DNA from 3 places in the Bradyrhizobium sp. HKCCYLRH2047 genome. Region 1 is predicted to be linked to each of the others. Evidence: riboswitches for the same ligand, from Rfam matches in the RefSeq annotation. Region 1 holds a riboswitch; each other region holds the start of a gene.
The links. Region 1 has a riboswitch for S-adenosylmethionine ahead of ACQR1D_RS03985 (O-succinylhomoserine sulfhydrylase). Riboswitches for the same ligand answer to the same signal wherever they lie in the genome.

Region 1 (3,953 bases):
AGAATGTCGGCGAACATCGCGCCGCTGATCCTGAGGCCGCGCAGCTTCGGCCGGACGCGCGCGCGCCCCGAAAATAGGTACCAGCCCATCACCGAGATGCTGACGCAGAACGCCAGCAGCGCGCCGGCCGCGACGCCGCGCATACCGAGCCCGAGGACCAGGCTGAGCGTGCCGCCCAGCACGATCTGCAGCATCGCCGAGCTCAGGATCATGAACGACGGCAGCTTCATGTTGCCGGTGCCGCGCAGGATGCCGGCCATCGAGTTCATCAGCCAGGGCAGGATCGCGCCGCCGAAGAAGATCTGCAGATAGGCCGTGGCATGGCTCAGCACCGCGCCGCGGCCGCCGAGCAACTCCAGCAAGGCCGGGCCGAACACCAGCATGCCGATCATGAAGGTCGCGCCGAACAGCAGCGCGATCAGCAGCGCATGCGAGGCGAGCGTCGAGGCGCGATCGGTGTCGCCGGCGCCCAGCGCCCGCGCGATCGCCGAGGCCACACCGCCGCCCATCGCGCCGCCGGACATCGTCATGGTCAGGATCACCAGCGGAAACACCAGCGCCATCGCCGCCAGCGCCTCGATGCCGAGCCGGCCGATATAGGAGGTCTCGGCAATGACGACGCAGGTGCCGGCCGTGTTGGCGATGATGTTCGGCCAGGCCAGCGACAGCAGGGTGCGCAGAATGGGGCCGTCGACGAGCTTATTCCGCATCGGCTTCTCGGGGGGCGGCAATGCACGCCCCTCGCCGACCGGATTGTCGGCCAGGCCGATCTCGGACATCTCAGCTCCCCGCTCGGCCGCGCAGGTCGCGGCCGTCTTATCGTTCGATTGCTTTCGCTTTCCTAGCACGGCGCTGGCGCGCGCCCTGTGCGGCAGGCGCATTGGGGGTGCGCGGCAGACGCAGCCGGCTAGAAGCGGAAGTGCTTGGAAAGCTTCAGGCCCTGGGCCTGGTAGTTGGAGCCGATGCGGCTGCCATACATCGCGTTGGGACGCGCCAGCATCTTCTCGTAGACTAGGCGGCCGACGATCTGGCCGTGCTCGAGGATGAACGGCACCTCGCGCGAGCGCACCTCGAGCACCGCGCGCGAGCCCTGCCCGCCGGCGCCGGCATAGCCGAAGCCGGGATCGAAGAAGCCGGCATAGTGGACGCGGAATTCGCCGACCAGCGGATCGAACGGCACCATCTCCGCGGCGTAGTCCGGCGGCACCTGCACGGCTTCCTTCGAGGCCAGGATGTAGAACTCGCCGGGATCGAGGATGAGGCTGCCATCGGGCCGTGCCTTGATCGGCTCCCAGAACTCCTCGACCGGATAGCCGGCACGGCGGTCGACGTCGACGACGCCGGTATGGCGCTTGGCGCGGTAGCCGACATAGCCGTTCGCATTGCTGCCTGAGAGGTCGACGGACAGAGCGACACCGCCGGCGAGATCCGCATCATCGCGATCCACCAGCCGCTCGGCCTGGTGCAGCGCGATCAATTCGTCCTCCGACAGGACCGCGTCGCGATAGCGGAAGCGAACCTGGGACAGGCGCGAGCCTTCGCGCAACAGGACCGGAAACGTCTTCGGGCTGATCTCGGCATAGAGCGGACCGTGATAGCCGGCGCCGATCATGTCGAAGCGTCGCGTGCCGTCGGCGATCACGCGGGTGAAAACGTCGAGCCGGCCGGTCGAGCTCTTCGGATTGGCGGCCGCGACGATGTCCTTCGGCAACGCCAGGCTCTCCAGCAGCGGCACGATGTAGACGCAGTTGGTCTCGAGCACGGCACCATCGGCAAGCGCGAACTCGTGCAGCTTCAATTCGTCGATGCGCTCGGCGACGGTCGACCCCGGCCCTGGCAGAAAGCTCGCGCGCACCCGATAGGCAACGTCGCCGAGCCGCAGGTCCAGGCTCGCCGGCTGGATCTGGCTCTCGACGAAATCATATTCGGGAATGATCAGGCCGGCCTCCGCCATCGCCACGATCATGCGATCGGGGAGGATGCCGTGGGCGTCGGCGGGAAGCGAAAACGGCAAGGCCTGATCCTTTGCAGGCGCCGGAACGGCGGCTTGGGGAGCCAATATAGGGTCTTTTGACCGGTTATCCGATGGCCGGCTTGACGGAAAGGCCGGTTGCGACTATGAGCACGACTTATCCCGTGGTGATTTGAGCCGGCCGGCTTGCAGCCACGTTAAATAAGTCGCTAAACAGGCCGGGGACGAATGTGATCCCGGCCGTGAGGAGTTTTCCCAGGCCGGTTTTTTTGTGCCCATCGCCCGAGGCGGTGGCCACGATGGAGGTCACATGTCGAAGTCCCCCGCGAAGGCCCCGGCGTCGTTCGCCCAGTGTCGTCCCGAAACCCGGCTGGTGCATTCCGGCACCTTGCGCTCCGAATTCGGCGAGACCGCCGAAGCGCTCTATCTGACACAAGGTTTCGTCTACGCCACCGCCGAGGAGTGCGAGGCGCGCTTCAAGGGCGAGGATCCCGGCTTCATCTATTCGCGCTTCTCCAATCCGACCACGGCGATGTTCGAGCGCCGCATGATCGAGCTCGAGGGCGCCGAGGCCTGCCGTTCCGCGGCGACCGGCATGGCCGCCGTCACCACCGCGATCCTGGCGCCCCTGCGGGCCGGCGATCACGTCGTCGCGGCCAAGGCGCTGTTCGGCTCGTGCCGCTACGTGGTCGAGGATCTCCTGCCGCGCTACGGTATCGAGTCGACGCTGGTCGATGGGCTCGATCTCGACCAGTGGCAGAAGGCGGTCAGGCCGAATACCAAGAGCTTCTTCCTCGAGAGCCCGACCAATCCGACGCTCGACGTGATGGACATTCCCGCGATCGCCGAGATCGCGCACGCCCATGGCGCGCGGCTGATCGTCGACAATGTGTTCGCCACGCCGATCTGGCAGAGCCCGCTCGCGCTCGGCGCGGACGTCGTCGTCTACTCCGCGACCAAGCACATCGACGGCCAGGGCCGCTGCCTCGGCGGCGTGATCCTGTCGTCGGAAGCCTTCATCGCCGAGCACATCCACAACTTCATGCGCCAGACCGGCCCGTCGATCTCGCCGTTCAACGCCTGGGTCCTGCTCAAGGGCCTGGAGACGCTCGCGGTGCGCGTGCGCGCGCAGACTGAGACCGCCGGCAAGGTCGCCGATTTTCTCGCCGCGCATCCGAAGATCTCGCGGCTGATCTATCCCGGACGCGAGGACCATCCGCAGGCGGCGACGGTCAAGAAGCAGATGCGCGCCGGCTCGACCCTGGTCGGCTTCGAGGTGAAGGGCGGCAAGGCGGCGGCGTTCCGTATGCTCAACGGATTGAGGCTCGCGCGCATCTCCAACAATCTCGGCGACGCCAAGACGCTGGTCACGCATCCCGCGACGACCACGCATCAGCGGCTGACGCCGGACGCGCGCGCCGAGCTCGGCATCAGCGAGGGCTTCATCCGCTTCTCCGCCGGGCTCGAGCATGCCGACGATCTGATCGAGGATCTCGACGCCGCCCTCAGCGCGGCGTAGCGAATGGTGAAGTGGCGTCGCGAGTAGACCGATCTCATCCCTGCGCGCTACTCGTCATTCCTCATCCGCACATCACCTCCGGATTCCGGGGTTCGCTCGCGCGGCGAGCGCCCCGGGATAACGCCCGCGGCGTCACATCGGCCGATAGGTCGGCACCTCGGCCGGCGCGTTGATGCCGAGCTTGACCTGGCCAACCGAGCGGATGATGTCGTCGCCGAGCAGTTGCGCGAAGCAGGCATAACCCCAATCGCTCATGTGCAAGCCGTCCGAGATCACGAACTCGTTCATCGGGATCGCCTGCCGCTCGTGCCAGTCGCGCATCACCTCGAAGCGCGGGAAGATGCCGGCGTGATGCAGCTCGGCGATGCGGCCGAGCAGCTTGTTCATGCGACCCGCGCTCTCCTGCCGCTCGTTCACGCGCGGCGAATATTGCAGATCGACCAGCACGACATCGGAGGCTGC
Region 2 (3,953 bases), 350 kb from region 1:
GCCTCCACGACCAGACGATTGGCCTCCTCGGTGCCGATCGTCATGCGCAACGCGTTCGGCAGCTTGTAGTTGGCGAGCGCGCGCAGCACGAGGCCGCGCCGGGTCAGGAATTCGTCGGCCTCGACCGCGGTCTTGCCCTTGTCGGTCGGGAAGTGGATCAGGATGAAATTGGTGACACTCGGCGTCACCTTCAGCCCAAGCTTGCCGATCTCCTCGGTCAGCCAGTTGCGCCACGTTTCCGTGTGCGTCTTCGACATCTGCTGATGCGCGGTGTCCTCGATCGCGGCGACCGCCGCGAGCATCGCCGGCGAGGAAACGTTGAACGGCCCGCGGATGCGGTTGATCGCATCGACGATATGCGCCGGGCCGAACATCCAGCCAACGCGGAGCGCCGCGAGCCCGTGGATCTTCGAGAACGTATGGGTGACCACGGTGTTCTCGGTCGTGGCGACCAGCTCGAGCCCGAACTCATAGTCGTTGCGCGAGACGTAATCGGCATAGGCGGCGTCGAGCACCAGCACGACCTGCGACGGCAGGCCGGCGCGCAGCCGCTTGACCTCGTCGAACGGGATGTAGGTGCCGGTCGGGTTGTTCGGGTTGGCGAGCCAGACCAGCTTGGTGCGCGGCGTCACCGCGGCAAGGATGGCGTCGACGTCGGTGCGATACTCCGTCTCCGCGGCAACCACGTTCCTGGCGCCGCAGGCCATGGTCGCAATCGGATAGACCAGGAAGCCGTGCGCGGTCGAGATCGCCTCGTCGCCTTGGCCGAGAAAGGTGTGTGCCAGCAGATTGAGGATCTCGTCGGAGCCGGCGCCGCAGACGATGCGGTCGGGATCGAGGCCGTAGGTGCGGCCGATCGCCTGGCGCAGCACACGTGAAGTCCCTTCCGGATAATCTTCCAGGTGAGTGGCCGCACTCTTGAATGCCTCGATCGCCCTCGGCGAGGGGCCGAACGGGGTCTCATTGGCCGACAGTTTGAAAACCTTGCGGCCCGGCTCCGGCTGGGGACTCTTGCCCGGCGTATAGGGCGCGATATCGAGGATGCCGGGGTTCGGCACGGGGCGGTTCATCGTCAACTCCGGAAAATCATCACTGGCGCGGGGCGTCTCAGCTCGGAACCGTATAGCGTTTCGCATGGCCGCCGACGAGGGCGGCGGAGCGTACCGAGGCGCCCGCCGCGATCAGGGCAGCCTTGATCTTGTCGAGGTTCGACGGCGACTCGATCGATACCAGCAGTGCGGCGCCGTCGAAGGCGGTATCGGGCACCGCGATGACGTCGGCGAGCGGCGACAGCGCCCGCGACACCTGCGCATTCCAGCCGGAGACGCGGATGCTCCAGGTCTCGACCTCGAGCACCAGCGCATCGTCGGCGACGCGCGACACCGCGAACACCGGCAGCGCGGCGGGATGGTCGGCGCGCTCGATGAACGGCATCCGCGCGATGATCTTTGGCGCGCCCACGGGCTCGAGCGTGATCCACCACGGCGTATGGCCGGAGGTCGTCGACACCAGCGCGAGATCGCCCTTCGAGCGCGCCACAGCCTCGACCGCGGCTTGCGCGCTGAAATGCGGCACGTAGGGCACCACGAATCCGAAATGGAACCGGGCGGAATCGCGCATCGCGGATTCGCCGACCGACACGTCGGCATGAACCGAGAACGGCGCCTGCACATAGGTGAAGGTCGAGACGATGACGCGCCAGATCCCCTCGACGGTGTCGAGCGGCAGGATGCCGCGATGGCGCTGCACCAGGCGGCGCATCATGTCGGCCTCGCGCGCGGGCCTGAACGCCGAGCCGACCTCCTGGGTCTTCTTGACCTTGATCAGCCGGTCGATGATGTCGGCCCTGTTCATCAGCAACTGATGGACCTGCTCGTCGATGGCATCGATCTCCTTGCGCAGATCGGCGAGCGAGGGCGGGGCTGGCGGCGGGTTCGACATGGTCCGTGTCACTCTTCGCGAGGCCACGGGAAAACCTGCGGCCAAAGGAACGGATGCCGTTCTCTCCGATGCCGCGGACCTGCGCAACAGCAAGTTTACTTTGCGCCATCCAGGCTTGGCTGACCTGCGGCGGAGCGCCCGACCAACGGTCAACCCCAGCTTGCCTTGACGAATAGCGCCCGCGGGACTAGTTTCTGCCCGTTCCGTGGTCATTTGAGCCGGCCGGCTTGCAGCCACGTTAAAAAACTCGCTAAACAGGCCGGGGACGTTATCGATCCCGGCCGAACCCCAGTTCAGGCCGGGTTTTTCATGGCCTGATGTGTCACGTGGTTCGGGAGCCCTGGCCGGATGGCTGGGGTGAGAGACATGACAGGTCTGACGCCGAAGTCCAAATCTGCGAAGTCCAAATCTGCGACGTCCAAATCTGCGACGCCTACATCCGCGTTGCGCACGGTCGCGCCCGACGAGCGCTCGCACGAGGTCGATCATCCGAGCTCGCCGGTGGCGCAGTTCGGCGCCGACAAGCCGCTCAGGCTCGATTGCGGCGTCGACCTGTCGCCGTTCCAGATCGCCTACCAGACCTACGGCGAGCTCAATGCCGACCGGTCGAACGCGGTGCTGGTCTGCCACGCGCTGACCGGCGACCAGCACGTCGCCAACCGCCATCCCGTCACCGGCAAGCCCGGCTGGTGGGAGACGCTGGTCGGTCCCGGCCGCCCGCTCGATCCCAGTCGCTATTTCATCATCTGCTCCAACGTGATCGGCGGCTGCATGGGCTCGACCGGGCCGGCCTCGCTGAACCCCGCCACCGGCAAGGTGTGGGGGCTCGATTTCCCGATCATCACCATCCCCGACATGGTGCGGGCGCAGGCGATGCTGATCGACCATCTCGGCATCGACACGCTGTTCGCCGTGGTGGGCGGCTCGATGGGCGGCATGCAGGCGCTGCAATGGACGGTGGCCTATCCGCAGCGCGTGTTCGCCAATCTCGCGATCGCCTGCGCGACGCGCCACTCGGCGCAGAACATCGCCTTCCACGAGCTTGGCCGCCAGGCCGTGATGGCCGATCCCGACTGGGATCACGGCCGTTACGCCGACAAGGGCACGCATCCGCATCGCGGCCTGGCTGTGGCGCGCATGGCTGCGCACATCACCTACCTCTCCGACGCCGCCTTGCATCGCAAGTTCGGCCGCCGCATGCAGGACCGCGAGCTGCCGACGTTCTCCTTCGACGCCGATTTCCAGGTCGAGAGCTACCTGCGCTACCAGGGATCGTCCTTCGTCGAGCGCTTCGACGCCAACTCCTATCTCTATCTGACGCGGGCGATGGATTATTTCGACATCGCCGGCGACCATGACGGCGTGCTGGCGGCGGCGTTTCGCGGCATCAAGACCCGTTTTTGCGTGGTGTCGTTCACCAGCGACTGGCTGTTTCCGACTGCGGAGTCGCGCGCGCTGGTGCATGCGCTCAACGCCTCCAGCGCGCGGGTGTCGTTCGCCGAGATCGAGACCGACCGGGGCCACGACGCGTTCCTGCTCGATGTCCCCGAGTTCTTCGAGATCGCCAGCGCGTTTCTCGATTCCGCCGGCAAGGCGCGCGGGCTTGCCCATGCGAAGGGAGACTGAGCCATGAGCATGCAGGGTGTGCTGCCGCTGAACGGCTTCACTGGCGGCGAGGTGCTGGCCTATCGGCCTGATCATCTGCTGGTCGCCGGCATGGTCGAGCGCGGCTCCAAGGTGCTCGACATCGGCTGCGGCGATGGCGATCTGCTGCAACTGCTGGAAAGCCGCGGCATCGACGGCCGCGGCATCGAGCTGTCCCGCGAGGGCGTCAACCATTGCGTCGCCAAGGGGCTCGCGGTGGTGCAGGGCGACGCCGATACGGATCTCGTCGATTATCCGGACGACGCGTTCGACTACGTGATTCTGTCGCAGACCCTGCAGGCGACGCGGCAGCCCAAGGTCGTGCTGGAGAACCTGCTGCGCATCGGCCGCCGCGCCATCGTCACCTT
Region 3 (3,953 bases), on a different contig from region 1:
CGATCCACCAGAGATAGCCATAGCCCATCCCGAACGCTGCTTTCGAATAGCTGCGCGTGCTCTCTTCCACCCACTCCCGCGGCACGATCTGGTGTCCGGCCCAATTGCCTTTGTGAAGATAGAGAAGTGCAAAACGCGCCAAGTCCCGTGCGCTCATGCGGATCTCATAGGCGGGGTGGATAGACGCTTCGCCGCGGACGTAGCTGCCATCCTGTGGCCGGTAGTCCTGCATGCCGATTGGCTTTGCGATCTTTTGGTCGAGCGCCTCGAAGAGGCCGATGCCAGTTGCGTGCTCGTAGATCGTGCCAAGCGCGTTGAAGTCCCAATTGTTGTAATACCAGAAGGTGCCGGGCGGGTGACTGCCGCGCGGCGGTCTCATCTTGGCATTGTCCGGCGTCTCATAGAGCGCCGCGTGGTAGACCCCGGAACGCGCTTCGAGGAGTTCGCGCACCGTCGCGCCCTTCTCGACCCCGGTCAAGCCAGGCGGGTTATCGTCGATGCCAAGTTCGCCAAGCGTGCTGTCAAGGTTGATCTGGTGATCCGACACTGCGATGCCGATCAGGGCGCTGAGCATGCTCTTGCGGATTGAAGCGACTTCCATCGGCTTCGTCGTACTGCCCCACTCGGCCACGACCTTGCCGTGCTGAACGATCACAACCGCGCTCGAATGAATCTGATCCGAAAAGGATCGCGCTTGGGTCAATCCGGTTTCTGACCAACCCAATTCTGCAGGCGTGACGCGCTCCCACTCCGCTGCTGGGAAGCCATCTTCAGCTTGGGCATGCTCGAACCGAACCAAAGCGCCGAGCAGCACGACAGCGAAAACAATCTGGCGAATATGCATAGGATGATCCCACCCGTTGCGAGCTTGACCAGATTGCTACACACTAATCATTAACGGAATTAAGCAGAACGCCTGTTGAAGTGTTTTCTTTGGATACCCGCCAACCATCCTCATGGCGACGTCTCTTGTTGGCCCACAACGGACATGGAACGAACGGAACTCCCTTACGACCAAACTGTGTGACCGGCTGGTGAGAAATCGCTACTCATCCTTATTCAACGCGGCGATGAGGACGCCAACCTCTTCAACAGGTAAGGATCGTCACGCGCTATCAACTCTTCTGTCCTTGGGAGCTTTCCGAAAGCAAACCGTGCCTCCTCGATGCAAGAAAAATAACACAAGCATCTCCGTGCCATCTGAATGCTCGACCTCAACCATGTAGGATGCTAGCGATGGCGGAGTAACCACCCCATGTAAGGCTGGTCTGAGAGGCGATCTCGATTGTGCAACACGATCGAAAAGCAGACTTGATCATCTATTCCTTGTCGTCACATCGCCCTCGACCATCATTTCGTCAGCCATCTCTCGAAGTACAAATTGATCGGGTTGGAAACGTAAGGGCCATACGCTGGGCACGGAACGAACCCCTTCGCCCGATAGAGCCTCTGGGCATCGGGAAGAAATTCCGTGGTTTCCAGCCGCAGAACCGACAGCTTGGCGGTCAAGGCCGCTTCCACAACGCGCGTCAGGAGCCTGCTGCCTATTCCAGTTGTCCGAGCCTCGGTGACGACATACATGCGCTTCACCTCCCCGGTACCATCCGCGAACACCTGCAGCCCTGCACAGCCAACGGCTTGTCCGGCAATCCGCGCGATAAACATTTGCGTGTCGTCGTGCGCTAGCCGATCAATTGGAGAGCCGTGATTCCTCTCCACCCCGCAGACCTTGTTTAAGAAATCGTCCAGCGCGGTTACGAGATTAATCAGGTCCGGGGACCTTGCATCGGCCAGCTCAATTTCGATTCGATCGACAGTCATTCTCGTCCCCTTCTTCGAAGAGATGAGCGCATGACGCCGTGGTGGCTTGTCCCGTTTAGTTGCCGGACCGGCCACATCTTCTTCCGAAGGAAGAAAGCCACCTTGCTCGGGGAGCAGGTTGGCGCTGGGCGTCGGCCCAACTCTTGATGTTGGAGTTGACGATAGCGGGCACTATCGAGCTTGGCAAGTACGCCCCCAGTTTGAGGAACAACGCGTGGCCGCTCCTGGCTCATCTCGAACCTTTTGGTCGGCTCCGACGATGGCCGCTCCGTCGAAGATTGGAGTCTTGTCAGGCCGCAATCGGCGCCTACCGGGGAGGCCGACGGCGGCTTGGCTCAGGCGGGCGCTGTGCATAGGGGTTCAGCAAGCACATGGCCGAAAGGCCCGCAGCTCCTGCTCTGCACGCCTCCCACGACCTGTACTGGCACGAGACCGTGCTGGACCCGCCCCATTCCCATGTCTGGAGGCACACCGGATCATTGCCATCGAACCGCTGAGCCGCGGCTGGAGCGGTTGCAAGCACGATGATCGAAGTCATGAGGAGAAGCGCGCGCATCATCAGCCATCATGACATGCGGCTGACCAATCCGAAAGGGTCTGCCGGCGCGGCCACGTCAACGCGGGCTTCATCCGCAGGCGCGGCGGGTTTCGGTATCCGCGTCGTCAGGTGACCCTCTCTTGCTCCACGAAAAGCAGGCGATCGCAGCTAGCTTCGGCGGCTCATGACTCAGAAATAGGAGCGCGGCTGCTGCTTGATATGTTGGCCGAGGTAGCGTCTCACGGTCGAAAGATTTTTCGGTTCAGAAAGCTTCTCAAATACCTGATGCACCAATTCATCGTGATCGGAGGCAACCATTGCGACGGCGTCCCTCAGGTTTCTAAGCTGACGCCAGGAAAGAGCAGGCTCCGCTGCTGCCACCAAAGCCCAAAATACAGGGCGCCATAACCCGGTGTCGAAGGGCTTTGACGCTTGAAATATGGAAAACAGCGCCTCTGAACGACTCCCCATGTTTTCAATGGCGCTGGAGGCAGCGACATACTTTGTGAGAAGTTCTTTGGCGGGTGGCCCGTTGCCGCGCTCGAGGTATGCCCTGATCGGCCATGCCGAGACGGCTACACGATTGAAAATATCCTCCTGACAGTCGGCTGCCAGAATCGCCTCTTCAAGGAGGCGGCTATACCTTTCATCGGGCCAATGGCGTGCGACGTGAGATAACGCCTGACACCTGAACCAAGGTGCTTCTATCCCCCTTGCGACGCTTAGCGCTTCGTCAGGGCGAGCAGATGCGAGGCGGATCGCGAGGTCTCTTGCTTTGGTCGGGGTCAGGGTCTTGCTCACCCAAACCGACTACCATAACTCCCCGCAACGGCCAATTGGATGGAACGTCAGATTCTGGCCTAAAGGTGAGCTATGCTGGTTCAAGGCTGACGCATGGTCTCAACCCAACGCCGTCGTCAGGACGTCCAGATCCGCAGAGCACCAACAGTCTCGAACTCGGCGAGCCTAAAGCTCTTTGTCACAGACAACGCTGCCGTAGGGTGGGCAAAGCGACGCCAAGGGCGGCGCGTGCCCACCATCGGTGGCGCTGGGTGTAGGCGGTGGGCACGGCGCGCGTGAAAGCTCGCCCGACAAGGCCGCATCCCGGCGCGCCTTTGCCCACCCTACGGCAGGTTGTTAGTTCAGCGTGCCATCAATCTTGACGCTGCTGGCAAAGCGGCGCGTGACCACCATCGCCACCGCTCGAAACGCGCGGTGGGCCCGATGCGACGCGGCGTTGCCGCGTACGCCTCTTTGCCCACCCTACAGCTCGGGTGACGGGATCATGACCGGCCCGGTGACCTTCGTCCGAACGGCCTAGACCGCAATCCCGCTCCACCTCACCCGAACAGATGCGCCAGCCAGAACGCGGCGCCGGCGGCGAGGCCGCCGACGAGGGCGGTCTGCAGCGCAGACTTGATCTTGTTGACGCCGGTGAAGTGGCCCTTGATGGCGCCGAAGATCAAGAGCGCAATGCCAGTGGCGATCACGGAGATGCGGAGCGCCGACGAGATGTCGGCCGCCAGCATGTAGGGGATCAGCGGGATCAGGCCGCCGATCACGTAGGAGCCGCCGATGGTCACCGCGCTGACCG

Region 2: another riboswitch for S-adenosylmethionine. It lies ahead of metX (homoserine O-acetyltransferase MetX); the one in region 1 lies ahead of ACQR1D_RS03985 (O-succinylhomoserine sulfhydrylase).
Region 3: another riboswitch for S-adenosylmethionine. It lies ahead of ACQR1D_RS09275 (GNAT family N-acetyltransferase); the one in region 1 lies ahead of ACQR1D_RS03985 (O-succinylhomoserine sulfhydrylase).

What each region holds. Positions count from the first base shown of each region.
Region 1 covers NZ_JBNPUM010000002.1:80,958-84,910, reverse strand. Annotated here, with positions in the region: gene ACQR1D_RS03995 (MATE family efflux transporter) at 1-779, opposite strand, end outside; gene ACQR1D_RS03990 (2'-deoxycytidine 5'-triphosphate deaminase) at 908-2,014, opposite strand; SAM riboswitch at 2,127-2,206, shown strand; gene ACQR1D_RS03985 (O-succinylhomoserine sulfhydrylase) at 2,283-3,491, shown strand; gene ACQR1D_RS03980 (GDSL-type esterase/lipase family protein) at 3,624-3,953, opposite strand, start outside.
Region 2 covers NZ_JBNPUM010000002.1:433,562-437,514, forward strand. Annotated here, with positions in the region: gene hisC (histidinol-phosphate transaminase) at 1-1,070, opposite strand, end outside; gene ACQR1D_RS05535 (chorismate mutase) at 1,108-1,941, opposite strand; SAM riboswitch at 2,137-2,216, shown strand; gene metX (homoserine O-acetyltransferase MetX) at 2,299-3,567, shown strand; gene metW (methionine biosynthesis protein MetW) at 3,571-3,953, shown strand, end outside.
Region 3 covers NZ_JBNPUM010000003.1:430,604-434,556, reverse strand. Annotated here, with positions in the region: gene ACQR1D_RS09280 (serine hydrolase domain-containing protein) at 1-844, opposite strand, end outside; gene ACQR1D_RS09275 (GNAT family N-acetyltransferase) at 1,351-1,821, opposite strand; SAM-I-IV-variant riboswitch at 1,867-1,976, opposite strand; gene ACQR1D_RS09270 (DUF3551 domain-containing protein) at 2,129-2,377, opposite strand; gene ACQR1D_RS09265 (hypothetical protein) at 2,549-3,160, opposite strand; gene ACQR1D_RS09260 (VIT1/CCC1 transporter family protein) at 3,700-3,953, opposite strand, start outside.